3 regions of the Bordetella muralis genome follow, and region 1 is predicted to be linked to each of the others. Evidence: predicted binding sites of a transcription regulator. Region 1 holds the regulator's gene; each other region holds the start of a gene.
The links. Region 1 encodes HrcA, which represses chaperone genes, less so after heat shock. Its sites were predicted from a motif close to TTAGCACTCNNNNNNNNNGAGTGCTAA; they were not measured.

Region 1 (9,805 bases):
GCAGGCGGCGACCTGCGGCAGATGGGTGACGCACAAAACTTGATGGCGTTCGCCGAGCTCCTTGAGCAGTTGCCCGACGACCTCCGCAACGGCGCCGCCCACACCACTGTCGACTTCGTCAAAAATCAAAGTGGGCACGCGTGCCGCACGGCTGGCGATGACGGATAGCGCCAGAGATATCCGGGAGAGTTCGCCCCCCGATGCGACTTTGCCCAACGGACGCGGTGTGGTGCCGGCATGGCCGGCCACCAGAAATTCGACTTGGTCGCTGCCCTGTGCCGAGGGGGCGCCTGCGGTGACGATCGGCTCGAATCGGCCGCCTTGCATGGCGAGCGTCTGCATGGCCTGGGTGACTTGTTTGCCCAGGCTTTTGGCGACTTTGGCACGCGCTGCGGACAGTTGTTTGGCCGCGGCGAGATATTGCGTTTCGGCTGTTTCGGCGCGCGCGCGCAAGGCGTCTATATCGGCTGCGGCTTGCAGGTCGGCCAACTGGGCATGCACACTGTCGCGCAGCGCCGGCAAGGCCTCTGGATCGGTTTTGAACTTGCGCGCCATTTCAAACACCACGCTCATCCGGGTGTCGACTTGGGCCAGGCGTTGAGGATCGAGTTCGACGCGGCTGACGTAGTTGTTGAGATCCGAGACGGCTTCGGCCATGGCAATGCGCGCGGATTCGATTTCGTCGGCGACGCCTTGCAACCCGGCGTCGTGACGCAGCATGTTCTGCAGGCGATGCTGAGCCGTATTCAGACGATGGAGGGCCGAGTCGTCTTCGCCGTCGAGCGCCTCCAGGATCTGTCCAGCGCCGTCCAGCAAGGCTTGGGCATGGGCCAGGCGCGATTGTTCGGATTGCAGGCTGTCCCATTCGTCAGCCTGCAGCGCCAATTGGTCGAGCTCGTCGGCTTGCCATTGCAGGCGCTCGCGCTCGGCGGCAAGCCCTGCAGCGTCTTTTTCGGCCAGTTCCAATTGGCGGGCGACTGCCCGCCAGGCTTTCCATGTCTGAGCGACGGCTTGGCGCAGCTCGGCATGGCCGCCATGGGCGTCCAGCAGATCTCGCTGCGCATCCGGGCGCATGAGGCTTTGGTGTGCATGCTGCCCATGGATATCCACCAGGCTGTCGCCCAGCTCGCGTAATTGCGTCAGTGTGGCCGGCATACCGTTGATATAGCCGCGGCTGCGGCCTTGTGCATCCACGACGCGGCGCAACGCGAGCTCGTCTCCGTTGTCCAGGTCACGCTCCGTCAGCCAACTGCGCAGTGTTGCCGACGTATCAAACATGGCGGTGATATCTGCGCGAGCCGCCCCCTCGCGCAGGACGCTCGCGTCGGCGCGCCCGCCCAGTGCCAGGGCCAGGGCATCGATCAAAATGGATTTTCCGGCGCCGGTTTCGCCCGAAAAAACGGTAAAACCCGAGCCGAAATGAATCTCGGCCTGTTCGACGATGACAAAATCGCGAATATGCAGGGTGCGCAACATAGGTGATAGTCGGTACGGTTATTCCACGCTGTCAGACGCCTGAGGCATCAGATTCCAATGCAGCTTGCGGCGCAGGGTCGAAAAGAAGCTGTAGCCCTCCGGGTGCACAAAGCGGATCGTGTGCGGCGCACGCTGTACGGAAATACGATCGCCCGGCTGCAAATCGGACCATGTCTGCATGTCGAAATGCACGCTCGCGCCGGTTTCGACGCGGCCGATGGCTGTCAACGTCATGCTGAGTACTCCAGTGCCCGGGATGACGATCGGACGGTTGGACAGCGTCTGCGGCGCCACGGGCACCAGCACCATGGCGTCCAGGCCCGGATGCAAAATCGGACCATTGGCAGACAATGCATAGGCCGTGGATCCCGTCGGCGTGGCGATGATGAGGCCGTCGGCGCGTTGCGCATACATGAAGGCCCCGTCCACTTCGACACGGACCTCGATCATGCCGCCGCGTCCGGCGCGGTTGAGCACCACATCGTTCAGGGCAGGCGCGGTGTACATCAATTGATCACCACGCCAGACACAGCCCTCCAGGAGCATGCGGTCTTCGGCGCGATAATTGCCCTCGATGATGCGGGCCAGGGCGTTTTGCGATTCCTGTACGGGGATGTCGGTGATGAAACCGAGCCGGCCATGGTTGATGCCCACGATCGACAAGCCAAACGGGGCGAGCGTACGCGCGGCGCCCAGCACGGTGCCGTCGCCGCCCATGACGACGGCCAAGGAGGCGGTTTCGCCAATTTCTTTCAGGGTGGCTACGGGATAATCGCGCAGGCCTGTGTTCTGTGCAGTGTCTGCGTCGATCAATACCTGCCGGCCGGCTTTGATCAGCATTTCTGCCAGGGTGCGCAGCGGCGCGTCCAGGCCCGTATCCTGGTGTCTGCCAATCAGGGCAACAATGGGAAAATGCATGGCGAAAAGGACCGATAATCAATAGGAACGGCACATTGGCCGGGTCGATTCGCCGATTATATGGGGCGGCTTATCCGGCTGCAGGACAAAAATCGCCCATTTCTGAAAGTTTCCCTACAATAGCCCTCATGGATGATCGCGCCCGCGCATTACTTAAAGCCCTGATAGAACGTCACATTGCCGATGGACAACCGGTAGGGTCGCGCACGCTATCCAAGGTCTTTGATTTGTCGCCCGCCACGATACGCAATGTCATGGCGGACCTCGAGGACATGGGGCTCATACACAGTCCGCACACGTCGGCAGGCCGCGTGCCTACGCCGCGGGGCTATCGCATGTTTGTCGACTCGCTGCTGGCGGTGCAGCCGTACGAGTTTCAACCACAGCAATTCGGCGAGGCCGCCTTGACGGCCACCGAGCCTTCGCGGGCGGTCAACGCCGCGGCGGCGCTGTTGTCCAATCTGACGCAGTTCGCGGGCGTGGTGTTGACACCCAAACGTGCACAGGTATTTCGTCAAATTGAATTCATCCGCTTGTCGGGCAAACGGGTGTTGCTCATCATCGTCACGCCCGACGGCGATGTCCAGAACCGGATCTTGACCGTGCAGCGCGACTATTCCGAGGCCGAGCTCCTCGAGGCCGGGAATTTCTTCAACGTGCATTTCGCCGGTAAATCCTTCAATGCGGTGCGCCGTACATTGACGACCGAGCTGGCACAATTGCGTGAAGACATTTCGCGTCTGATGCAGGCTGCCGTCGAGGCCGGGGCTGAGGCAGCCGAGGATGGCGACGATGTGATTATTTCGGGTGAACGCAAGCTGCTCGACGTGACGGATATCGCATCCGATATGGATCGGCTGCGCAAAATGTTCTCCTTGTTCGAAAAGAAAACCGATTTGCTGCAATTGCTGGATACTTCCAGCCGTGCCCAAGGGGTGCAGATCTATATCGGCGGCGAGTCGCAGTTACTGCCCATGGAAGAAGTATCCGTGATCACCGCTCCGTATGGGGTTGACGGCAGGGTGATCGGCACCTTGGGGGTCATCGGACCCACCCGCATGTCCTACGAGCGCGTCATTCCTATTGTCGACATTACGGCGCGCCTGCTGTCCAACGCATTCAGCCATAATCATTAAGATTCAGCCGGATCATTGAGCCGGCTCTCCGGCAGCTTGGTTCTTGAGAGGTATTTCGTGTTTCTGCGCTTGTTCAAGTATTTATGGCCTGAGCGTTACCTGCCTGAACCCCCCCAGACGGATCCTTTCGATGACAATCCCGCGCCGCGAGACGCAGGGCCTGTCGGTGTCCTGCTGGTCAATCTGGGGACCCCGGCCAGTCCGACGCCGCGCGATATACGCCGTTACCTGGCGGAGTTTTTGTCCGATTCCCGTGTGATCGAGATTCCTCGCTATTTGTGGCTGCCGATCTTGCATTGCCTGGTGCTGGCCAGGCGCCCGAGCCGTTTGCAGCCGCGCTATGCGGGAATCTGGATGGAGGAAGGCTCGCCTTTGATGGTGTATAGCCGCCGTCAGGCCGAGGGCGTGCAGCGTGTGCTGCAGACGCGTGGCCGGGATGTACGGGTGGAGCTTGCCATGCGTTACGGCGAGCCGTCTATCGAGCAGGCCATTACGCGATTGCGGCAGCAGGGTTGCCAGCGCATCTTGACCGTCCCGCTGTACCCTCAGTATGCCGCCAGCACGACAGCGACTGTCGTGGATGCCGTCACGGGACATGTGGCCAAATTGCGGGATCAGCCTGAGCTGCGATTTATCAAGCGTTTTCATCAAGACGCAGGATACCTGGATGCGTTGGCGCGTCAGATCTCGGACTATTGGCAGACGAATGGCCGCCCGCAGAAACTGGTCATGAGTTTTCACGGCTTGCCTCGTTATTCGGTCGAATTGGGTGATCCGTATTACCGTGATTGCCTGGAAACGGCGCGCTTGCTGCGCGAACGCCTGGCGTTGACGCCCGATCAGGTCGAGGTGACATTCCAGAGCCGTTTTGGCGCCGCCCGGTGGTTAGAGCCCTATACGGAGCCCACACTGAAAGCCCTGGCGGGTCAAGGCGTTACCGAAGTTGACGTGGTGTGCCCGGGTTTCGTCGCCGATTGCCTGGAGACCCTCGAGGAAATCAGCCAGGAATGCCGTGATGCTTTCTTGGCAGCCGGAGGGCGTCAGTTCAGGTATATCCCGGCACTGAACGATCATCCCGATTGGATCGAGGGATTGGCGGCGTTGACCGACAATCACTTACAAGGTTGGACCCTGCCAATCACCCGAGGCCGTACACTAGAATAGAACGTGAGAGTCCCGTTGGCGCAGCGTCGGCGGGGCATGAGTGAACGGCAGCTTTCAGGGGATCTCGAATGAGCACATCCAATAAACCTGGGACGCAGGCGACGCCCCGGACCGAATCTCCCGCCAAACAGGACGAGCGCGTCGAAGGCGAACTCGACAAGGCGCTCGACGAGTCTTTTCCCGCGAGTGATCCCGCGGCCACAGTCGCGCCGAAGGCGGACGCTCAGGACGGAGAGGAAGACGCGCTGGACGAGGCACTGGAAGAAAGTTTTCCGGCCAGCGATCCGCCCGCACCCGCCCAGCCCAGGGAAAAGTAGCCCTATTTGCTGCATGGCCTCTTGAAATAGCCTATAAGGCCCCCATTATTGGGGCCTACGCTATTGTTTTTTGGAGGATCCCCCATGACGGCATCTCAAGAGCCTGTCGATCAAGCCCCCGAGTCCGAGGACCAAGGCGCCGCCGCGCCCGTCACCATCGAGTCGCTGCAGGCCGAAATTGCCGCGTTGCGCGCCGAGCTCGAGGCCGCCCAGGCCACCGTCACTGGACAGCAAGACCAATTGCTGCGTACCCATGCCGAGGCCGAAAATGTCCGCCGTCGCGCCCAAGAAGACGTGTCCAAGGCACGCAAGTTCGGTATTGAGTCCTTTGCCGAAAGCCTGGTCCCGGTGAAAGACAGCCTCGAAGCCGCGCTAGCCCAGGCAGACCAGACCCTGGAAGCCCTGCGCGAGGGTGTCGAAGTGACGCTCAAGCAGTTGAGCGGCGCATTCGAGCGCAATCTGCTCAAGGAAATCGCGCCGGTGCAGGGTGATAAGTTCGACCCGCACCTGCATCAGGCTATTTCCTCTGTGCCCGCCGAACAGCCTGCCAATACGATTGTGCAGACCTTGCAAAAGGGCTACGTGATCGCTGACCGTACCCTGCGGCCGGCCTTGGTGATCGTTTCTGCAGGCTGATCGGCACGCGACCATGTCTGGCTCCACATCCTTTGATCCGTCTCAGGTTTTTGAGGTGTTCGCCATGCGTGCTGTCGGCACCGCCGATATTGATCAGGCGGTGATCGAGGCGCCGGGCGATGACTTGCGATGCGTATTCTTGTGGGGCCAGGATTGTTACAACTGCAATTTATTCAAGCAGGCCGCGTTATTGCATCAGCGGGCCTTGCTGGATCTGGGATTGAGCTGGTTTCAGGCTGACGTTTACGCCGACGAGGCGTTAGGACGGCGATTTGCGTTGCACGGCGTGCCGACTTTTGTGTTTTATCGCGGCGGCAAGCGCCTGGGACGCATTACCAGTTGGCCCGGGCTGCCACAGTTCGCGGCAGCTGTCGGCCGCCTGCAGGGCGCAGAGTCCGCTGGCGAGCAGAAAAGCACGCCAGGGTCTTGAAAAACCCCATTGGCAGCCCCAGTTAGGTTGAGACTGAGTTTTTTCCCCAATTTTCTGTACTTACGAAATCAATATTCAAGGTATTCCAACCATGAGCAAAATCATCGGCATCGACTTGGGCACGACCAACAGCTGCGTGGCTGTCATGGACGGTAACCAGGTCAAAATCATCGAAAACGCCGAAGGTGCCCGTACCACTCCTTCCATCATCGCCTACATGGACGATGGTGAAACCCTGGTCGGCGCGCCCGCCAAGCGTCAGGCAGTGACCAACCCCACCAACACGCTGTATGCCGTCAAGCGTCTGATCGGCCGCAAGTTCGACGAAAAGGCCGTTCAAAAAGACATCGACCTGATGCCTTACAGCATCGTCAAGGCCGACAACGGCGACGCCTGGGTTGAAGTGCGTGGCAAGAAAATCGCGCCTCCTCAGGTTTCCGCTGACGTGCTGCGCAAGATGAAGAAAACCGCCGAGGACTACCTGGGCGAAGAAGTCACCGAAGCCGTGATCACGGTGCCGGCCTACTTCAACGACAGCCAACGCCAGGCGACCAAAGACGCCGGCCGTATCGCGGGCCTCGAAGTCAAGCGCATCATCAACGAGCCTACCGCTGCTGCGTTGGCGTTCGGTCTGGACAAGTCCGAAAAGGGCGATCGCAAGATCGCGGTGTATGACTTGGGCGGTGGCACGTTCGACGTGTCCATCATCGAAATCGCGGACGTGGACGGCGAAAAGCAGTTCGAAGTTCTGTCGACCAACGGCGACACCTTCCTGGGTGGCGAGGATTTCGACCAGCGCATCATCGACTACATCATCGGCGAGTTCAAGAAAGAGCAAGGCGTGGATCTGTCCAAGGACGTCCTGGCCCTGCAACGCCTGAAAGAAGCCGCTGAAAAAGCCAAGATCGAGCTGTCGTCCAGCCAACAGACCGAAATCAACCTGCCGTACATCACGGCCGATGCTTCCGGTCCCAAGCACTTGAACCTGAAGATCACGCGTGCCAAGCTGGAAGCCCTGGTCGAAGAACTGATCGAGCGCACGATCGAGCCCTGCCGTGTGGCTATCAAGGACGCTGGCGTCAAGGTCTCTGAGATCGACGACGTGATCCTGGTCGGCGGTATGACCCGTATGCCCAAGGTGCAGGAAAAGGTCAAAGAGTTCTTTGGCAAGGATCCGCGCAAGGACATCAACCCGGACGAAGCTGTGGCTGCTGGTGCCGCGATTCAGGGTTCGGTGTTGTCGGGCGACCGCAAAGACGTGCTGCTCTTGGACGTGACGCCTCTGTCGCTGGGTATCGAAACCCTGGGCGGCGTGATGACCAAGATGATCCAGAAGAACACCACGATCCCCACGCGTTTCTCGCAAACGTTCTCGACCGCTGACGACAATCAGCCGGCCGTGACGATCAAGGTGTTCCAGGGCGAGCGCGAAATCGCCGCGGGCAACAAGAGCCTGGGTGAGTTCAACCTCGAGGGTATTCCGCCCGCGCCGCGCGGTCTGCCGCAAATCGAAGTCACGTTCGACATCGACGCCAACGGCATTCTGCACGTCTCTGCAAAGGACAAAGGCACTGGCAAGGAAAACAAGATCACCATCAAGGCCAACTCTGGTTTGTCCGAGGACGAAATCCAGCGCATGGTCAAGGATGCCGAGGCGAATGCCGAGGAAGATCACCGGATTGCCGAGCTGGCTCAGACTCGCAACCAGGCCGATGCGCTGGTGCACGCCACCCGCAAATCGCTGACCGAGTATGGCGACAAGCTCGAGGCCTCTGAAAAAGAGTCCATCGAAGCCGCCATCAAGGAAGTCGAGGATGTGCTCAAGGATGGCGACAAGGCTGCGATCGACGCCAAGGTCGAAGCGCTGTCGACGGCTTCGCAGAAACTCGGCGAAAAGATGTACGCCGATATGCAGGCCGCCCAAGCTGCCCAGCAGGCTGACGGCGCAGAAGCCAAGCCGGCTGACGACAATGTGGTCGATGCTGACTTCAAAGAAGTCAAGCGCGATCAATAAGTCGGGCAATAACGGCCGTCTATGACGCCTGATCTCGCCCGGTACCCGGATTTTCCGGTTACCGGGCGGATTCGTTCTGTATCACCGAGGTTATAGCTCGTTTTCGGGCTGATTCAATATGGCAAAACGCGATTACTACGAAGCTTTAGGCGTGGCAAAAAACGCCACCGACGATGAGCTGAAAAAGGCCTACCGCAAGCTGGCCATGAAATACCATCCGGACCGTAATCCGGACAGCAAAGACGCCGAAGAAAAGTTCAAGGAAATCAAGGAAGCCTACGAAGTCCTGGGCGATGAACAAAAGCGTGCGGCTTACGACCGTTATGGCCATGCGGGCGTTGACCCCAATGCCGCGGGCATGGGCGGCGCCGGCATGGGTGGCGGCTTTGCTGATGCCTTTGGCGACATATTCGGCGAAATTTTTGGTGCGGCGGGTGGACGTCGCGGGGGCGGCGGTCCGCAGGTATACCGCGGCGCTGACCTCAAGTACGCGTTGGAAATCACGCTTGAGCAAGCCGCTCAAGGCTTTGACACTGAAATCCGCGTGCCGAGCTGGGAAAATTGCGACACCTGCCACGGCAGCGGCGCCAAGCCCGGCACCTCGCCCAAGACCTGCCATACCTGCGGCGGCTCAGGGGCTGTGCGGATGCAACAAGGCTTTTTCAGCGTGCAGCAGACTTGCCCGACCTGCCACGGCAGCGGCAAGGAAGTCACCGATCCTTGCGTGGCTTGCGATGGCGTCGGCCGCCTCCGCCGGAACAAGACCCTGCAGGTCAAGATCCCGGCAGGTATCGACGATGGCATGCGGATTCGATCGAGTGGCAACGGCGAACCCGGCATCAATGGCGGGCCGTCGGGGGATCTCTATGTCGAGATTCATATCAAGCAGCACAAGATCTTCCAGCGCGACGATGACGATCTGCATTGCGAGCTGACAATTCCGTTCACCACGGCGGCGTTGGGAGGCGAGCTGCAGGTGCCGACGCTTGGCGGCAAGGCCGAAATCTCTATTCCCGAGGGGACTCAATCGGGCAAGACGTTCCGCTTGCGTGGCAAGGGTATCCGTGGCGTTCGCGCCAGCTATCCGGGTGATCTGTATTGCCACGTGGTCGTTGAAACACCGGTGCGGCTGAGTGACGAGCAGAAAGCGATTCTGCGCCAGTTCGAGGCTTCGCTTGGCGATGGCGGTGAGCGCCATTCGCCGCAAAGCAAGTCCTGGACGGATCGGGTCAAAGAGTTTTTTAGCTGACCCTGGCTGACCCAGGCGCTGCATGAAGAAAGCCCCCTGTCACATCACATGACAGGGGGCTTTTGCCTTTGCGCTGCGTTCCGTACTACTTGCTTCACATCGCTCGGAACGCTTTGCAATTAGCGGGCAACAGGCGGGTAGTCCAGTTCACCGAACGTGTATTGGCCCGTGGCTTTGGCTTCGGCCAGCTCGGCACGTACTTGTTCGCGGGTCTTGCCGGACGTGGCGGAGACTTGAGGCGGATAGTCCTCTTCGCCAGAGGTTACGAGGCCAGCAGCTTTGGCTTGTGCCAGATCGGCTACGACTTGAGCGCGGGTCGGGGCGTTGGCGTCGACTTGGCCGTACACGCCTTGGAAAGGCACGTTGTTAGGTTCGATATTGGGGGAGGCGGCGTAGGCGCCGGCGCTCAACAGGCTGATCGAAACTAGCAGGGCAGAAGTTAGGGTTTTCATGATAAGACCTCCA
Region 2 (9,805 bases), on a different contig from region 1:
GTGCTATGGGCAGAATACGAATCCGCCACTTTCCGTTAAATGACCCGCGCATTACATTCATGTAATGTTCCGGTAATGTTGATGGCAGGTGGTGGTAGGTAAATTGCACGATGGTGGTCTGTCGAACGTCGCAACCTCATGTATGACAGCCGTCGTCACCGGAATACCACAAGGGGTAAGCGATGAAGTTGCTGGTCGTCGAAGACGAAAACAAGACCGCGGACTATGTCAGGCAGGGCCTCACCGAGGCGGGGTTTGTGGTGGACTTGGCACGCAATGGGCTGGATGGTCAGCACATGGTGATGAACGAGACCTATGATCTGGTCGTGCTGGATGTCATGCTCCCGGATGTGGACGGCTGGCGTATCGTTCAGTCGTTGCGAAATGCGGGTGCGCGCGTGCCTGTCTTGTTCCTGACCGCGCGCGGCAGTGTGGACGACCGCGTCAAAGGGCTGGAATTAGGAGCCGATGACTACCTGGTGAAGCCTTTTGCGTTTTCAGAACTGCTGGCCCGGGTTCGCACGCTGCTGCGGCGTGGCAGTGCCTCGGCCCATCCCGATCGCCTCGAAGTGGCAGACCTGGTGCTTGATCTGCTCGGACGGCGCGCAAGCCGCCAAGGCGTGCGGATCAATCTGACGAACAAAGAGTTCTCCTTGCTTGAGCTGCTGGCAAGGCGAAAGGGCGAAGTCCTGCCACGCTCTTTAATCACATCCCAGATATGGGACATGAATTTCGATAGCGATACCAATGTGATCGATGTTGCCATACGCCGGCTGCGCGCAAAAATAGATGATGCGTTCGAGCCCAAACTCATTCATACCGTACGGGGAATGGGGTACATGCTGGACGCTCCCGATGAGAAGTAAACCAGCCACAGGGCGGCGGCCTGCTTCACTGGCATTGCGCGTAACGTTGCTGGTAGGCATCGCGACCACATTGGTATTTCTCTCATTCAACTGGGTCGTCTTGCGCGCGCTGCATATGCATTTTTCCGAGCAAGATGCGGGGGAACTGGACGCCGTGGCAACAGCGGTCGTCAACACCTTGCAAGCAGGGAACGATGATGACGCCTCGCTAGTGCAACGGCTGGGTGCAATTGCCGTGGGACATCATGGTGTGTTCTATGGCGTGTTCGACAATGCAGGGCGAACGGTCTATGCCACTCCCGGGCCTGATCTTTCTGCAATCTCCCCGCCGAGCAAGTCATCCCGCTTCGATCCTGATAGCGTGTCAGTGTGGGACGAGGGTGGTAAATCGTATCGGGGTGGGGCGTTCTGGACTGATGTAGCGGACCTCGGTGCGTCCGCGCCTCGGGTCGTCGTGGCGATGGACATTGATTTCCATGTGCATTTCCTGGATTCATTCAAGCAGATGCAACGCTGGGCAACGGCCATCGTGCTCCTCATTTCGATCGTCGTCGCCTGGTTAGCGGTCCAGTGGGGGCATCGTCCGATCCGCAAGATCACTAGAGAAATTCAAGCCATTCGTTCTTCACAGCTCGACGTCAGGCTGCATCCCGCTGATGTTCCCATGGAACTGGCTGAGTTGGCTACATCGTTCAACGATATGATCGGCCGCCTCGAAGACAGTTTTTCCAAGCTATCGCATTTCTCTGGCGATATTGCGCATGAGTTGAGAACACCTGTCACGAATCTGGTGACTCAGACGGAGGTAGCGCTGAGCCAAGCTCGCTCGGCTGCTGAATACCGGGAAATCCTCTACTCGAATCTTGAGGAGTTTGATCGCATGGGCCGCATGATCGGCGACATGCTGTTTCTGGCCCAAACGGAAAATGACCCAAGGAATTTGCATAGATCGAATATAGACCTTGCTGAGCTGATTCGCGGCTTGTTCGACTACTTCGAAGCGCTCGCAGAGGATGCGGGCATCGTTCTTCGATTAGAGGGTGAGGCCCAGCCGGTGCGTGCAGACAAGGAAATGATCTTGCGTGCGCTGAGTAATCTCTTGTCCAATGCCATCCGCTATACGCCGCGTGGTTCGTCAGTCACAGTCAGCTTGACGCAGGACGAGCGGTCGACGCGAATCAAGGTGGAAAATCCCGGCCAGAAAATTCCCGAGCAATATCTGCCCAAATTGTTTGACCGCTTTTTTCGGGTTGATCCCGCACGTCAACGGAACTCTGCCGGGGCAGGGCTGGGGTTGGCAATCGTAAAATCCATCGCACAAATACACGACGGTACCGTGTCCGTTACCTCGGACGAAACGATGACGAAGTTCGATTTAACGCTGCCCCGCCTCTCGTAAATTTCTCCCATCTACGGCATCCTTCGATAAAAAAGCATCGCGTTGCTCCGCCCATTTCAGCATCTCATCCAAGGCTGGGCACAAGGCCTGTCCCCACTCGGTGAGCCGGTACTCGACCTTGGGCGGCACTTGAGGGTAGAGCTTTCTGGAAACAATGCCATCGGCTTCTAATTGCCGCAGTTGTTGAGCCAGCATCTTCTGGGAAATACCTGGGATCAGCTTTTCGAAGTCCGAGTAGCGCTGCACTTTTCCATCGAATAGGTGGAAAAGAATGATGAGTTTCCATCGGCCCTCAAGCAATCGGAGGACTTCCTCTACCCCCACTGCTGCGGTCGCCGGTGTGTATGTCTTTCTCATAACTCAGTAACTTACTTTTTAGTGCGTTCTTGATAGATAGGTAGTCTATGGTGAAAATACCTGTACGGCAAACACTAGCGAGAACGCGATTATGTCCCTTTCACTACCAAGCTCTATTTCCACCTATTTCGAGATCAGCAACGGCTCGGACATTGCCCAGATCGGCGATTGCTTCACGCAAGATGCTGTCGTTGTTGACGAAGGCCAGACATACCAGGGGCCGGTTGCCATTGAACGCTGGACGCTTGATGCACAGAAAAAATATGAATACACCGTTGAACCTGTCAGCGTGACCCGAAACGGTAATAATCATCTGTCTGTCATTGCCAATGTGGTTGGCAACTTTCCGGGCAGCCCGATACGGCTGGATCATTTGTTTGATCTGGCGGGCGACAAGATCCAGTCGCTGAAAATAGGCTGACGCTCATGCGCTTGGACCTGCAAAATAAACGTGTTCTCGTGACTGCGGGCACTAAAGGAGTTGGGAAAGCTACCGTTGATTTGTTTCATGAGCTCGGCGCAAGAGTGCTCACAACGGCACGCAAGCGGCCAGCCGATGACTCAGCAGACATCTTCGTTGCTGCCGACCTGACGACGATCGACGGCTGCAACGCCGTGGCAAATGCAGTCATTGCCAACTTTGGTAGCGTGGACATCATCGTCCATGTCCTGGGCGGTTCAACGGCACCCGGAGGAGGCTTCGCATCGTTGGGAGAAGACGAGTGGCAGCGCGAGCTGAACCTCAATTTACTGCCTGCCGTTCGCCTGGATCGTGCATTGTTGCCTGGGATGCTGGCACAAGGCACCGGCGTCATCATCCATGTCACCTCGATCCAGCGTCAACTGCCATTACCCGAATCGACTACAGCCTATGCAGCAGCGAAGGCTGCCCTGTCGACGTACAGCAAAAGTCTGTCTAAAGAAGTATCACCGCAGGGAGTTCGTGTCGTCCGGGTGGCCCCAGGATGGATTGAAACCGAGGCGTCGGTTGCGCTGGCAGAGCGGCTCGCCTTGCAGGCCGGAACGGACTATGAGGGTGGCAAGCAGATCATCATGAAGTCACTTGGAGGCATACCATTGGGACGACCGTCTACGCCCGTTGAGGTGGCCAATCTCATCGCATTCCTGGCATCGCCATTCGCTGCAACGATCACGGGCACGGAATACGTGATTGATGGCGGTACGATTCCGACTGCATAGATAGTACGGAGAGCGCCGGCAATGGGGGATAACAGAAAGCGGCTTGCACATCGAGCAGTCGCCGTCAAATAAAAAACACCCCCGGAGCATAAACCCCGAGGGTGTTGATTCGGCATATCCCCGGCATGCCGGGGATATTTCGCGACAATGGCGTGGACTTAGAAGTCCATGCCACCCATGCCGCCCATGCCACCAGGCATTGCGGGAGCAGCGGGCTTGTCTTCAGCCAGTTCGACCACAGCGGCTTCAGCCGTCAACAGCAGGCTGGCCACCGAAGCGGCGTTTTGCAGTGCGGTGCGGGTCACCTTGGTGGGATCCAACACGCCTTGCTCGACCAGGTCGGTGTACTCGCCGGTAGCGGCGTTGTAGCCGTAGTTGCCTTTGCCGCTCAGAACCTTGTCCACCACCACGCTGGCTTCTTCGCCGGCGTTGGTAACGATGGTGCGCAGGGGTTCTTCGACTGCACGCAGGATCAGCTTGATACCAGCGTTCTGGTCAGGCGTATCGCCTTGCAGGCCAGCGATGGCTTGCTTGGCACGCAGCAGAGCTACGCCGCCGCCAGCAACCACGCCTTCTTCCACAGCAGCGCGGGTAGCGTGCAGGGCATCTTCGACGCGGGCTTTCTTTTCTTTCATTTCGACTTCGGTAGCAGCACCGACGCGGATCACAGCAACACCGCCGGCCAGCTTGGCCACGCGCTCTTGCAGTTTTTCACGGTCGTAGTCCGAGGTCGCTTCTTCGATTTGCACGCGGATTTGCTTGACGCGGGCTTCGATGGACTTGCTGTCGCCAGCGCCGTCGATAACCGTCGTGTTTTCCTTGGCAACTTCGATGCGCTTGGCTTGGCCCAGGTCTTCCAGGGTAGCCTTTTCCAGCGACATGCCGGTTTCTTCGGAGATCACCACGCCACCGGTCAGGATGGCCAGGTCTTCCAGCATGGCTTTACGACGATCGCCGAAGCCAGGCGCCTTGACAGCGGTGGTCTTCAGGATGCCGCGGATGTTGTTCACAACCAGGGTAGCCAGGGCTTCGCCTTCGACGTCTTCGGCGATGATCAGCAGAGGACGGCTCGACTTGGCAACTTGTTCCAGCACGGGCAGCAGATCACGGATGTTGCTGATCTTCTTGTCGAAAATCAGAACGTACGGATCGTCCAGAGCGGCAACTTGCTTCTCGGGGTTGTTGATGAAGTAGGGCGACAGGTAGCCGCGATCGAATTGCATACCTTCGACCACGTCCAGCTCGTTTTCCAGCGACTTGCCGTCTTCGACGGTGATGACGCCTTCTTTGCCGACCTTGTCCATCGCGTCAGCGATGATCTGGCCGATCGACGAGTCGCTGTTGGCCGAGATCGAGCCAACTTGAGCGATTTCCTTGCTGGTGGTGACCGGCTTGGATTGCTTGGCCAGTTCAGCCACGGCAGCGGCCACAGCCTTGTCGATACCGCGCTTGAGGTCGATGGGGTTGAAACCAGCGGCAACGTACTTCAGGCCTTCTTGAACGATGGCTTGAGCCAGCACGGTGGCGGTGGTGGTGCCGTCGCCGGCGTTGTCCGAGGTCTTCGAGGCAACGTCTTTAACGAGTTGAGCGCCGATGTTTTCGAACTTGTCTTTCAGTTCGATTTCCTTGGCAACCGACACGCCGTCTTTGGTGACGGTCGGGGCGCCGAACGAGCGCTCGAGCACAACGTTACGGCCCTTGGGGCCCAGGGTGGTTTTGACAGCGTTGGCGAGAACATTCACGCCACGAACGATGCGCACGCGCGCGTCATCGCCGAACAGGACTTGCTTGGCAGCCATTGTGAGCTTCCTTCGAAATTTTGTTCAGGTAATTACTGGATCACGGCGAGGATTTCTTCCTCGCGGATGACGAGCAGCTCTTCGCCGTCGACTTTCACCGACTGGCCGGCATACTTGCCGAACAGAACCTTGTCGCCAGCCTTCAGATCGACCGGCAGCACTTTGCCGTCTTCGGTCTTCTTGCCCGGGCCAACGGCCACGACTTCGCCTTGATCCGGCTTTTCAGCGGCGCTATCAGGGATAACGATGCCCGAGGCAGTTTTGCGCTCGTTGTCCAGGCGTTTGACGATCACGCGATCGTGCAGGGGACGCAGGGCCATGAGGAACTCCTGTTTCTAAATATAGAAGGTGAAAAAATCGGGTTTCAGGCCGGGAAGCAGTGTTAGCACTCACCGGCAGCGAGTGCTAATTATAGGGATGATGGCGGGAGGTTCAAGGGGGGAAGGGGCGTTGTTACATTTTTGGTGGAAGATTTCATCCAACTTGCGCCAAGTCCAGGGGCTGTTCGGACGAAACATTCGTTCAGGAGCAGAAACCTGTCGAGTGTTGAGCGGATCATCCTGCCCGCCTATGATGGGCTGATCTATATGAACAACCAAGAATATCGGCATCGTCATAGCGTCCCCACCGCCATGCTGATCATCGGGGCCGCGTTCCTGGGCAGCACGCTCGCGACGCCCTTTTATCTGCCGTACCAGCAAACTTTCGGGTTTAGCGAATTCACGCTGACGCAGATTTACGCGATTTATGTGTTGGGCAATATGGTGGCGCTGCTGTTCTTGGGGCGCCTGTCCGATAGCCTGGGCAGAAAACCCATCCTGATGGCCGCATTGCTGCTCGCCTGTCTGTCTACGTTGTTGTTCATCTTCGCGGCTGGCACGATCTGGTTGTTCGCTGCCCGACTGGTCAGCGGGGTGGCTGTAGGCCTGGCGTCCAGCACGGGCACGGCCTGGCTGGTAGATATCGACGCCGAGCACCACACCGAACATGCTACTGTGCGGGCCGCGGGGGCGAACTTCGCCGGATCTGCCATCGGTCCGCTGGCGGGCGGCGTGCTGTATCAGTACGCGTTCGCGCCCATGCAATTGGCATGGGGCTGCTATCTAGCCGCACTGGTTGGCGTGCTGATATTGCTGTGTCGCGTGCCGGCGGACCGGCCGATGGCATCCGGCCGGCCGGACCTGCGGCCGCGCATCGCGGTACCGCGGCGTTTGCGCCGATACTTCATCACTCCCGCCTTGACGGCCTTTTGCGTGTTCGCCTTCATTGGTTATTACCTGGCTTTACTGCCCAGCATCGTGCAGGGAATCCTGCCGTCGGGAGGTGGCTTGGCAACCGGCGCCATCATGTTCGTGCTGTTCATGGGGGGGCTGGGAGCGCTGCTGGCTGAGCGTCACTTTTCCTGCGACCGCAGCATGCGCATCGGCCTGATGCTATTGGTGCCGGCGTTGTGCACGTTCTACCTGGCACAGCGCGAGGCGTCGCTCGGGTTGCTGGTCCTGGCTACGCTGCTCACGGCCGCGGCATCGGGCATGGGGTTCGGCGGCAGCCTGCGCGTTGTCGGCCAAATCAGCCCGTCCAGCCATCGCGCGTCGATTTCGTCCGCCTACTATCTTGCTTGTTTCGTCGGCGCGTCCATTCCGGTATTAGGCATCGGCCTGGCGGCCGTGCTGTGGGGCCTGGCTGCTGCCAGCTTGATCTTCACGGTAGTGACTTCATTGCTGGTGGCGGCCGCGCTCGTCGCCCGCAGAAGCGGGCCTGAGAATTGAGGATTGGGTCGCTCGCGAGTTGCTCTTCTACTGGGCCTGGCCTCGGAAATCATCGCGTATTAGTCGTTGCTGGCGAAGATAAGCTCGAGCCGAGGGGATTGTATTCACGGCCCTCAGAAAATCCCACCACCCCGCGCTCCGGGCGATGTTGAGCGGTAAAGCGACTTCACCTGCTTTAAACACCTCTTCATGAAAACTGGATACGAATGACAGGCTGACCTACCTATAATTCGAAAATGAATCATTTCATTTAAATTGCGATATAGGATAAAAATATCCCTTATTTAGCGCTAAAAATTCCAGATAACGTTTCACTTTAGGATCAACTAATGAGCGCAGCACTCTTGCACATCGATGGCCTGCCACCGACCGGGCAACTGATCAATGGCCGATGGCTCGATGGCGGCCCAAGCTTTACCGTCGAGGACAAATTCAGCGGCCGTCCTGTGGCCGAAGTCACCTCGGCAACGCGTGACCAAGTGGCCGAGGCTGTGCGCGTCACTCGAGCCGCCGTTGACGGCGGTCCGCCGCCGCCGCACGACCGTGCCCTGGTATTGCGCCGTGCTGCCGGGTTGATTGAGTCCTACCGGACGCGCCTGGTCGATGTGATGGTGGCCGAAGCCGGCTTCACGATCGTTGATGCCAATGGAGAAATCGATCGTGCGATCGTCACGTTGAGTCTTTCCGCGGACGAGGCTCTACGTTTGGTAGGCGACGTCATCCCGTTTGGTGCCAGCCCTGGCGCACATCGCCGTATGGGTTTCACGCAGCGATTTCCCATTGGGGTTGTTTGTGCCATTACTCCCTTTAACGCGCCGCTCAATACGGTGCTACACAAGGTCGCGCCCGCGTATGCAGCAGGCAACTCGGTCGTGCTCAAGCCCTCGGCCTTTACGCCGCTGACCAGCGCGTTGCTGGCACAACTGCTTCTGGAAGCAGGAATGCCGCCCGCGTTTCTGGCGGTGGTGCAAGGTGAGGGCGATACTGTCGGCACATGGCTGCTCGAAGAACAGGACATCGCTTTCTACACCTTTACGGGCAGTACGAGAGTGGGGCGCATCATTCAACAGGCGGCTGGCCTGCGACGTACACAGATGGAACTGGGCAGCATCGCCAGCACGATTGTCTGCTCCGACGCAGATCTGGAGCGCGCAATACCAAAGATCGCCAATGCCGGACTGCGCAAAGCCGGTCAAGTCTGCACTTCTGTGCAGCGGCTATACGTGCAGCGGGATATCGCCGAGGAAGTCGGCCAGCGTCTCGCGGCATTCGCTGCCACGCTCAAGGCTGGTGATCCGCGCGACCCGGATACCAAGGTCGGTCCACTGATCAGCGAGCAAGCTGCGATTCGTGCCGAAAGCTGGCTGCGCGAAGCAGAACAAGGCGGCGCCCAACTGCTGTGCGGCGGGCAACGCGAACGCTCGGTCATCACACCTGCGATCGTGACGCATGCCCCCGACGGCGGCCGCGTCTGGTGTCAGGAAGCGTTCGCACCATTGCTGGCCCTGCGGCCCTTCGACGATTTCGAAGAAGCGATACGCGATGCCAACTCGACCCCGTTCGGCTTGTCGGCCGGCGTGTTTACTCAAGACATCGATCGTGCTTTGCGCGCGGCCTCGACCTTGCGTTTCGGGACTGTACAGATCAATGAAACCTCAAGTGCCCGTTCTGACGTGATGCCTTTTGGCGGAGTCAAGGACAGCGGCTTCGGCAAGGAAGGTCCCGCTCACGCGATTCGCGAGATGACCGAAGAACGGCTGGTCGTTTTCAATCCATGAGGTGTTCTGCAAAAGAATCATGAAAAAAGAAAAATTCATTCGGAGTGAGACATGCGATGCGCGACGCCGCCTCCTGTTGGGAGCGGCCGCCGCAACCGCTGGTGCCGCCTTCCCCTTGGGACGAGCCTGTGCTAGTGGGGGTGCCTTTCCCTCCAAGCCGATTGTCCTGATCGTTCCATTTGCGCCTGGCGGTCCCACGGATGTGCTGGCACGCGTCATCGCCGAGGGAATGGCCAAGGACCTGGGGCAGCCCATCATCGTCGAGAACACGCCTGGGGCCGGTGGCACCGTAGGCAATGCCCGCGCCGCACGCATGGCCGGTGACGGATATACGCTGCTCATTGGCAACGTAGGCACGCTGGCGGCCAACACGACGCTGTATAAAAAGCTTCCGTACGACATCCTCAAGGACTTCATCGCCTTGGGTTCTGTCGGCGATGCGCCGCAAGTCTTGTCGGCACGAAAAGATTTGCCGGTTTCCGGTCTGGATGAGTTCGCGGCCCACGCTCGCGATCACGCCAAGGAGATGAATTTCGGTGCAGCCGGCGTGGGCTCAGGCTCGTTTCTGGGTGGTGTCCTGTTAAACGAGCGGCTGGGCCTGAAAATAACTGCGGTCAATTATCGCGGGGCCGGCCAG
Region 3 (9,805 bases), on a different contig from region 1:
GAGCCCACCACCAGCCCTGCAATCACAGTGGCGACCACGCCAGACACGCCCAAATAATGTTCGGAAATGAAAAAGGACAGATATGCCAGGGTCAGCGTCAGCGTGATCTCGGCGGTAGGAAACCCGCGCAGCCAGGCAAATAGAAAGCATGCCCCGCGGCCCATGACATAACCCGCCAATCCACCGCCGATAAAGTGCACGACGAAGTCAGTGAATATGCCGCTGACCGACAGCGTGCCCGTGCCGCCCAGCACCGCGAGCAGCACGGAATACAAAGCAATCGAGGCGGCATCGTTGAACAGGCTTTCGCCCTCGACGAGCGTAGTCAATCGCTTGGGAGCTCCGACCTCGCGGAATATCCCCACCACCGCCACCGGGTCTGTCGTGGCCACGATCGCCCCCAGCAGCAGACACGCCACCAGTCCATACGACGACACGGCATTGACGGTGAAACCGACCACGACGGTACACACCACCACCGCCACGATGGCCATCATCAAAATAGGACCGATATCGTCCATCAAGCGACGCACATTCATGGCCAGGGCGGTTTCAAACAACAGCACCGGCAGGAACACCATCAAGAAGGTTTCGGATGAAATCTCGAAACGTTCGATGGTGTCGAACAGATCCCCCAGCACGGGCGGAGCCCAACCATGCAAGTGCAGTCCGATACCCAGCAAGCAACCCACAATGGCCAACAGGACTGAATAGGGCAGCTTGACGCGACCGGCCAAGGGCGGCATGAAGCACACCAATGTGAGTAGGCCGGATAAACCGAAAACAATAAAACCTATATCCATGAAGGGTGTACAAGCCGCAAACGTATCAGACAGAGAACAAGGATAGCTTTTTTTACGGCGTTCCAGCGAAGATGCCGCTGCGGCGCACGTTTCGTTACGGGTCGGGACTGTTCAAATGGTCCAGTGGGGACGCTTTTTGGGTATGGTACTGAGCTTTATTGGATATTCAGGAGGCCTCTTGCCGGGTTCGACTACCAGCGCGGGCCGCGCCGACGCGCCAACACTGCTGGTGCAGCTGACGGATTTACATCTGATGGCTGAACCAGAAAGCGTCATGTGCCAAGTCAACACCGATGCCAGTTTGCGTGCGGTGATGGACTTGGTTCGCGCCAACGGGCATCGCCCCGATCTATTGCTGGCGACCGGAGATCTGTCGCAAGATAGCTCTGTCCAGGCCTATCGACGCCTGCGCAGTCTGCTGGAGCAGACTGACTGGCCAGTGCGCTGCCTGCCGGGCAATCACGATGATCCGCGACTCCTGCGTGAAACCATGGGACTCTGGGCACAGCCTGTCACGGACATCGGCGCCTGGCGCATCATTTTGTTGGATTCCACGGTACCCGACTCGAACGCGGGCCATATCAGTGAAGAACAATTCGATCTGCTGGAACAGGCATCGGCTTTGGCAGGCGATCGGCACGTACTCGTTGCGCTGCACCACAATCCGGTACAAATGGACAGCAGCTTTCCCGACAAGATGATGGTGGACAATGCGCAAGCGCTGTTTCAGCGTCTGGCCAACCTGCCGCGCGCGCGGGTGCTGTTGTGGGGCCATGTCCACCAGGCATTTGACCGCCGCCGCCACCACATGCGCCTGCTGGCCACCCCGTCGACGTGCTTTCAGTTCAGCATCCGCGACGGCCAGCACGTGCTGGACGACTCCCCGCCGGGGTACCGCTGGCTGAAACTGTACCGTGACGGATCGCTGGCGACCGGCGTACGGCGCCTGAGTGATGCCGCCTGGCTGCAGGCAAAAAAATAGGGCACCGATATGCGAGGTGCCCTGCAAGCATCCGTTTCATAGGGGAGGGGAAGAGGAGAAGCCGAAACGGATGCAAGACTACACGCCGGGATGCGGCAATTGCGGTCTACAGGTATTTAGTCTCGGCGGCGTCGAATAAGTTTCCTGTGCGAGCCGTCTTCAGCAGCAGAAAATCGAATCAAATTGTATCTATAACGGAAATTTTGTTTCAACCATAACCCTGCCCAAAACGCGAAAGCCCCGGCATCGCTATGCCGGGGCTTTCGCGTACAACAGAATGGGCGAATCAGGCGGCAGCCAAGGCGCCACGCATTTTCTTTAGTGCAGCAGATTCGATCTGGCGAATGCGCTCTGCGGAGACGCCGAACTCTTGTGCCAGCTCTTGCAGCGTGGTTCCGCCTTCGTCTTGGAGCCAGCGGGCCTCGATGATGCGGCGGGAGCGTGCATCCAGGGCTTGCAAGGCGTTCGCCAAGCCTTCGCCTTGCAGCTCATCGTGTTCACGGCGATCAAGCACGCGCGTCGGCTCTGCATGGCCCTCGTCGGACAAATACGAGATAGGCGCATACGCCTCGTCCTCGTCGTCCTGTTTTTCCAGCGACATGTCGCGGCCCGACAGGCGGACCTCCATTTCGCTGACGTCCTCGCGGCGCACGTTCAGTTCCTGGGCAATGCGATCGACCTGCTCGGGGTCGAGTGTATGACCGTCGGGACGCATGCTGCGCAGATTGAAAAACAGCTTGCGCTGGGCCTTGGTGGTGGCCACCTTGACCATGCGCCAATTGCGGATGATGAACTCGTGAATCTCGGCCTTGATCCAGTGCACGGCGAACGACACCAAGCGCACGCCACGTTCTGGGTCAAAGCGCTTGACGGCCTTCATCAGACCGACGTTGCCTTCCTGGATGAGGTCAGCATGGGGCAGGCCATAGCCTAGATACTGGCGAGCAACGGATACCACTAGGCGCAGGTGCGACAACACCAACTCACGGGCGGCCTGAATGTCGTCCTGGTCGCGCAAACGGCGGCCGAGTTCGGTTTCGCGCTCGGCAGTCAACACCGGCAGGTGATTGACCGCCGAGATGTAGGCTTCGATCGTACCTAGTGAGCCCGGATTGGCAACGGCCAGCGCCAGAGCGTTGCCGGACAGGGCCAACGAACTACTGGGTTGCTTCATGGTTGCGTCCTCCAAGATAGAAATTGACAGGGGCATCAGTTGATATTAGCACTCTATTAATACGAGTGCTAATTCGACTGCCGCAGTGCATCAAAGTTCAATCCGAGTCACGCCTTCCGGGGTCATGCACCAGGGCGGCCGAGGCAGCAGGACGGACAGAATCACAGGGAAAAGGCGGGCTCGTCGCGTCCCCGCGCAACCGGCCCCAGGTCGAAGGTCTGACCGGCCAACGGGTGAGCCGCGCGCACCTGTGACGGCATGCCTTCCCACGCCGAAGTCACATACAGGCGGCCGGCCCCGAATGCCGGGCAGGTGGGCTGAGGCGAGGGCAGATCGCGGCGAGCGAGGCAAGCGCCCCCTGCGTCATAATGGCCGACGCAACCCGCGCCCCAATGCGCGATCCAGAGCGCGCCGTCTGCGTCGGTGACTGCACCATCGGGATACAGCCCTGCCGCGGCAAAATCCATGAACACCTGCGGTTCGCCTAGCGGCCAGCCCGCAGGATCCAGCGTCCACTGCCACACGCGCTGGATCGCCGTGTCGGCAAAATACGCACGGCTGCGATCCGGCGCAAAGCAGATCGCGTTGGGTATCGTCAGCCCGGCCCTCATGCGCACCAATCGGCCCTGGAAAAAACGGTAAAGGGCGCCAGCGCCAGGCTGGGCCTGCTTGCCCATGGTGCCGATCCAGAAACCGCCCCATGGGTCGGCGCGGCCATCGTTCGAACGTGTCGTGGCGTCTTGCGCCTCGATTTCCGCCACGAGAGTACGCTGCCGGCTATCCAGATCAAAGCACCACAGACCGGTCTCGGAGGCCAGCAGCAGCCGACTGGCATCGATCCATGCAGCGGCTGAATGCCGTTCGAAAAGCTCGGCCTCGTAGATACCATCCGTTCCCCGCCCCAACAGACGGTTGTCCAGAATGTCGAACCAAAACAGCATTTCGCGTCGGGGATGCCAGAGTGCGCCCTCGCCGAGATGGCACGGACGGCTGTCGAAAACCGTGCTCATGCCGCTGGACCCGTGGTCACGGCTGTGCTGGCAGACAATGACAAATCGAAGGGCGAAATCACCGTACGTCTGCCGAGGCTGAGCGCATCGGCCACATGCACCATAGGCATCAGGTCGACCTCGGATTCGCCGTTGGCCACCAGGTCGGCCATGCGGGCATACAGTGCCGGGTACTCTCCCGCGATGTTGTCCTGCCCGGCGACCGCTTTGCCGTTGATCTCCAGCACATTGCCGCCCAGGCGCAGGGCGAGCTTGCCCTGATCGGTATCGATCTCCATATCCCAGGTCTGCGGCCCTGTCTGACGCCAATCCAGCTCTGCGTACACGTTGCCGGAAAACTGCAAGCGCGCAGCAATAGGCACGTGCCAGTTCTCGGGCACCTCAAGCGAGGCCGACTGCAGATACACGGGCGCGGGCAGGATCTCGGTGAGGATGGAGAAAGCATTGATACCCGTATCGAACACACCCATCCCCCCAGGCTGCGACACCCAGATCTGGCCGGGATGCCAATGCCGCACGTCTTCCTTCCAGACGATGCGCGCGGCGCTGACGGTCTTGCCAGCCAGCCACACCTTGGCTGGCGCGACGGCGTGAGCGAGGCGCGAATGCCAGGTCGTGTAGATCGTCAACCCGCGCTGTCGAGCCAGGGCGGACAGGATCTCGACTTCAGCCAGAGTCGCACCGGGCGGTTTTTCGAGCATGATATGGCGTCCTGCCTCCAACGCCCGGTACGCATAGTCGAAACGCGCCGCGGGCGGCACACACAAGGACACAACGGGAATATCGGGATTTTCGTCCAGGAAGCGGTCGAAATCCGTATAGGCCTTGACGCCATTCACACTGCCCTCCTGCGAGACCGTCGCCGCCAGACGCCAATGCGGCGAGGCCTGCAAAGCAGGCACATGCTGGGCCTGGGCGATCTTTCCCACACCTACGAGCGCGATTTTCATCAGTGGGACTCCTTGCCGACCGCCGAGCCTCGGCAACCTTTCAGAAAATCGAGGTCGGCACCAGTATCGGCACCGCCGACATGCTGTTGGTGCAGCCAGATATAGCCGGTGGACACAGGCTGATGTACTGGACGCCAGGTCGCCAGCCGCTCGGCCAGTTCGACGTCCGACACCTCCAGGATCAGCGATCGAGCGTGCACGTCCAAGGAGATCATGTCTCCGGTACGCACCACCGCCAACGGGCCGCCCGCTGCCGCCTCCGGCGCGGCGTGCAGAATCACTGTGCCATAGGCCGTCCCGGACATGCGCGCATCCGAGATTCGCACCATATCGGTAATCCCCTTGCGCAACACCTTGGGGGGTAACCCCATGTTGCCGACTTCGGCCATGCCTGGATAGCCTCGGGGGCCACAGTTCTTCAGGACCATGATGCAGGTTTCGTCGATATCCAGCGCCTCGTCGTTGATCTTCGCCTTGTAATCGTCGATGTCTTCGAAGACAACCGCGCGTCCTCGGTGCGTCATCAGGTGGGGACTGGCGGCCGAGGGCTTGAGCACCGCCCCGTTCGGTGCCAGATTACCCTTGAGCACGACGATGCCGCCCGAAGCCGCCAGCGCCCTGCCTTCAGGCAAAATCACTTCCTCGTTCCAGTTGCGAACTTCCTTGACCTCGTCCCACAGCGTGCCGCCAGAGACCGTCAACACGTCTTTATGCAGCAGACCGGCTTCGCCCAGACGCTTGAGCACGACAGGCAATCCGCCCGCGTAGAAGAACTCCTCCATCAAGTACTCGCCCGACGGCATCAGGTTGACGATTGTGGGCACGTCCCGCCCGAAACGATCCCAGTCATCCAGCGTCAAGTCGACCCCGATGCGGCCAGCGATGGCCAGCAGGTGAATGACGGCATTGGTCGAACCGCCTATCGCGGCATTGGTGCGAATGGCGTTCTCGAAAGCTGCCCGGGTCATGACGTCCGACGGTTTGAGGTCATCCTTGACCATCTGCACGATGCGCCGGCCCGATAACTGCGCCAGCACGCGCCGACGGCTATCGACCGCGGGGATCGCGGCATTGCCCGACAGCGCCATGCCCAGCGCCTCGGCCATTGATGCCATGGTCGAGGCCGTACCCATGGTGTTGCAGGTGCCCGAAGAGCGCGACATCGACTGCTCTGCCTGGAGGAAGTCCTCCTGCGTCATTTCGCCAGCCTTGACGGCCTCTGAAAATCGCCACAAATGCGTGCCGGATCCGACGCGCTCACCTTGAAAGTAACCGTTGAGCATGGGCCCCCCGGTCACGACGATGGAGGGCAAGTCGGTGGACGCCGCTCCCATGAGCAAGGACGGCGTAGTTTTGTCGCAGCCGACCAGCAGTACGGCACCATCGATGGGCTGACCGCGCATTGCCTCCTCGACCGCCAGTGCGGCCAGATTGCGATACAGCATCGCGGTCGGCCGGTAGGTGTTCTCGGAAACCGAGAACACTGGTACCTCGACGGGAAAGCCGCCAGCCTCCCAGATGCCGGCCTTCACCTTCTCGGCCAATTCGCGCAGGTGCCCATTGCATGGCGTCAGGTCAGACCAGGTATTCAGGATGCCGATGACCGGACGGCCGTCGAACAAGTCGTGTGGATGGCCCTGATTCTTGAGCCAGCCGCGGTGATAGATGACATCGCGCGTATTGCCTCCATACCAATGCTGTGAGCGCAGCGAACGTGGCCAGGGCGCGGGTTGAAAAGCCATAGGGTCTCCCTTTCTTTCTTTATAGTGATTTGATCCGGATCGGGATCAGCTTTGCCTGCGTCGGTTATAGACATCGAAGAAAACGGCGGCCAGCAGGGCGCATCCCTTGATGACTTGCTGGTAGTCGATACCGATGCCGAGAATAGACATGCCGTTGTTCATGACACCCATGATGAAAGCCCCCACCACCGCGCCGATGATCTTGCCCGTGCCGCCCGAGGCCGAGGCCCCACCGATGAACACGGCGGCAATGACATCCAGTTCGAGTCCGAAGCCGGCCTTGGGTGTGGCCGTGTTCAGGCGCGCGGCAAAGATCAGTCCCGCCAACGCCGCCAGGAAACCCATGTTCACAAACGTGAGAAAGGTCAATCGTTCGGTCTTGATGCCCGAGATACGCGCGGCCTTCTCGTTGCCGCCCAGTGCATAAATGCGTCGACCCAGGGTCGTCTTCTCAGTGATGAAGACGTAAATCGCAGTCAGTATTCCCATGGAGAGCAGCACGTTGGGCAAACCGCGAAAACCCGCGAGCTTCCATGTGAAGAACAGGATCGCCACCGAGATGATGGCCAGGCGTCCCACGAAAAACCCCAGCGGCTCTGCGTCAATACCATATCGGCGATTACGCGACCACGCCCGACAGGATGAGTACATCAGCAGCGCCACACCCACGATTCCCACTATCAGCGCGGTGACATTGGGCTTGCCCGCGCCGAACAGGTCCGGCACGAAACCGGTGGACAGCAGTTGGAAGTCGCGAGGAAAGGGGCCGACCGATTGCCCTTGCAGCAGCCACAGTGACAGCCCCCGGAAGATCAACATGCCGGCCAATGTCACGATAAAGGCTGGGATCTTCCAGAACGCAATGAAGTATCCCTGGACCGCACCGATAGCCATGCCGGCCAGCAGGCATGCCGGCACCGCTGTCCAGACGGGCCAATCCTGTTGGACAATCAGCACGGCGGCCAGCGCGCCGACAAAGCCCATCACCGACCCCACCGACAGATCGATGTGTCCCGACACGATCACCATCAACATGCCCAAGGCCATGATGACGATGTAGCTGTTCTGCAGCAGCAGGTTGGTGATGTTGACCGGCCGCATCAGCGTGCCGTCGGTCAGCACCTGAAACATGATCAGGATGGCGACCAAGGCGATCAGCAAGCCGTATTCGCGCACATGCTTCGCAAAATAGGCGCCGACGCTGTTGCGGTTGCCGCCCGGCGCTGACAGGGAAGTCGAGGTATTCATAAGCTCTGCTCCTCGTCGCTGACGATGAGCGACATGATGCGTTCCTGGGTTGCCTGCCCGGCGTCGAGTTCTCCGATGAAAGCGCCCTCGTTCATCACGTAGATGCGGTCACACATGCCCAGCAACTCGGGCAGTTCCGAAGAGATCATGACCACGGCTTTACCCTGTTCGCTCAACTCGTTGATGATTCCGTATATTTCGTATTTCGCGCCCACATCGATGCCGCGCGTGGGTTCGTCCAGAATCAGCGCGTCCGGTTCGGTGAAAAGCCATTTGGACAAGACCACCTTCTGCTGATTGCCGCCGGACAGATTGGCGACCTTCTGAAATACCGAAGGCGTGCGGATGCGCATGATCGTTCGGTATTTTTCCGATATCTCGATTTCGCGCCGACGGTCGATTACCCCTGCGCGAGCGACGCGCTCCAGGCTGGCCAGGGTGATGTTGCGCAAGACCGTGTCCTCCAGAAGCAGACCCAGCGACTTGCGGTCTTCGGTGACGTAAGCCAGGCCGGCCTTGATGGCCCTGGGTACGTCCGACACATCGACTGGCTTTCCCCGCATTCGCACCTGACCGGAGATATGGCGGCCATATCCACGCCCGAAGATCGACATGGCAAGTTCGGTTCGGCCCGCTCCCATCAGTCCGGCAATACCCACCACTTCGCCGGCGCGCACTGTGAAGGACACATTCTTGATCATCTGCCGGCCTGCCTGCTCGGGATGCCAGACGTTCCAGTCGCGTACCTCGAGCACCGCCTCGCCGGCACGGCGCTCGCGCGGCGGATAGCGCTGCGACATGTCCCGTCCCACCATGTCGCGCACGATGCGGTCCTCGCACAAAGCTTCGGTCGCGGCATCCAAGGTCGAGACCGTCGATCCGTCACGTATCACACTGACCCGATCGGCGACGCGGCGCACTTCGTTGAGCTTGTGGCTGATGATGATGGACGTCACGCCCTGTGCCTTCAACTCCAGCAGCAAGTCCAGCAAAGCCTGGCTGTCCGTTTCGGACAAAGCTGCCGTCGGTTCGTCCAGAATGAGCAGCCGCACGTTCTTGGAGAGCGCTTTGGCGATCTCGACCAACTGTTGCTTGCCGACTCCGAGCGTTCCGACCATCGTGCCGGGCGCATCGGTCAAACCAACCTTGCGCAGCAGTTCTCCCGCCTGGCGAAAGGTTTCGTGCCACGACACCACGCCGCCTGACGCACGCTCATTGCCCAGAAAGATATTCTCGGCAATGGACAACTGCGGCACCAGCGCAAGTTCCTGGTGGATGATGACGATACCGTGCGCCTCGCTGTCGCGGATGGAGCGAAAGCACATAACCTCGCCGTCGTAGGCGATCTCGCCGTCGTAGCTGCCGTGAGCATAGACGCCCGACAATACCTTCATCAGCGTGGACTTGCCTGCGCCGTTCTCGCCACAAATGGCGTGAATCTCGTTATGCCTGACCGCCAGATCGACCCGGTTCAGCGCCTTCACGCCTGGAAAGGTCTTCGTGATGGCGCGCATTTCCAGAAGATAGGCCATAGATGCGACCTACCGGATATCTGATTTCTGGTAATAACCCGACTGGACCAGCACCGCCTCCCAATTGTCTGCGTTGACCACCGTGGGTTGCAGCAGGAAGGCGGGAACGACTTTCACGCCATTGTTGTATGTCTTGGTGTCGTTGACTTGCGGTTTGCCTTCCTTGAGCATCGCGTCGACCATCCCTACCGTGACGCGTGCCAACTCTCGGGTGTCCTTGAATATCGTGGAATACTGCTCGTTGGCGAGAATGGATTTGATCGACGGCAACTCCGCGTCTTGACCGGTAACCACGGGCATACTCTGCCCGCCCGAGCCATATCCCACGCCTTTGAGCGACGAAAGAATGCCGATGGACATGCCG

Region 2: a site for HrcA is predicted at 6,004-6,030, ahead of groES (co-chaperone GroES). Genes of this name have one in related genera too.
Region 3: a site for HrcA is predicted at 3,005-3,031, ahead of rpoH (RNA polymerase sigma factor RpoH). Genes of this name have one in related genera too.

The regions. Positions count from the first base shown of each region.
Region 1 is NZ_BAAGVF010000010.1:243,185-252,989, forward strand. It holds gene recN (DNA repair protein RecN) at 1-1,476, opposite strand, end outside; gene ACYVIT_RS25845 (NAD kinase) at 1,495-2,394, opposite strand; gene hrcA (heat-inducible transcriptional repressor HrcA) at 2,523-3,530, shown strand; gene hemH (ferrochelatase) at 3,588-4,694, shown strand; gene ACYVIT_RS25860 (hypothetical protein) at 4,763-5,011, shown strand; gene grpE (nucleotide exchange factor GrpE) at 5,096-5,647, shown strand; gene ACYVIT_RS25870 (thioredoxin family protein) at 5,661-6,077, shown strand; gene dnaK (molecular chaperone DnaK) at 6,169-8,091, shown strand; gene dnaJ (molecular chaperone DnaJ) at 8,210-9,340, shown strand; gene ACYVIT_RS25885 (DUF4148 domain-containing protein) at 9,460-9,792, opposite strand.
Region 2 is NZ_BAAGVF010000002.1:228,933-238,737, forward strand. It holds gene ACYVIT_RS03170 (heavy metal response regulator transcription factor) at 183-866, shown strand; gene ACYVIT_RS03175 (Cu(+)/Ag(+) sensor histidine kinase) at 856-2,265, shown strand; gene ACYVIT_RS03180 (winged helix-turn-helix transcriptional regulator) at 2,242-2,622, opposite strand; gene ACYVIT_RS03185 (nuclear transport factor 2 family protein) at 2,714-3,043, shown strand; gene ACYVIT_RS03190 (SDR family oxidoreductase) at 3,049-3,822, shown strand; gene groL (chaperonin GroEL) at 3,981-5,621, opposite strand; gene groES (co-chaperone GroES) at 5,654-5,941, opposite strand; gene ACYVIT_RS03205 (MFS transporter) at 6,209-7,390, shown strand; gene ACYVIT_RS03210 (aldehyde dehydrogenase family protein) at 7,720-9,168, shown strand; gene ACYVIT_RS03215 (Bug family tripartite tricarboxylate transporter substrate binding protein) at 9,188-9,805, shown strand, end outside.
Region 3 is NZ_BAAGVF010000008.1:1,051,328-1,061,132, forward strand. It holds gene ACYVIT_RS22540 (cation:proton antiporter) at 1-803, opposite strand, end outside; gene ACYVIT_RS22545 (phosphodiesterase) at 982-1,785, shown strand; gene rpoH (RNA polymerase sigma factor RpoH) at 2,072-2,959, opposite strand; gene ACYVIT_RS22555 (SMP-30/gluconolactonase/LRE family protein) at 3,121-3,969, opposite strand; gene ACYVIT_RS22560 (Gfo/Idh/MocA family protein) at 3,966-4,919, opposite strand; gene araD (IlvD/Edd family dehydratase) at 4,919-6,661, opposite strand; gene mmsB (multiple monosaccharide ABC transporter permease) at 6,707-7,909, opposite strand; gene mmsA (multiple monosaccharide ABC transporter ATP-binding protein) at 7,906-9,441, opposite strand; gene chvE (multiple monosaccharide ABC transporter substrate-binding protein) at 9,451-9,805, opposite strand, start outside.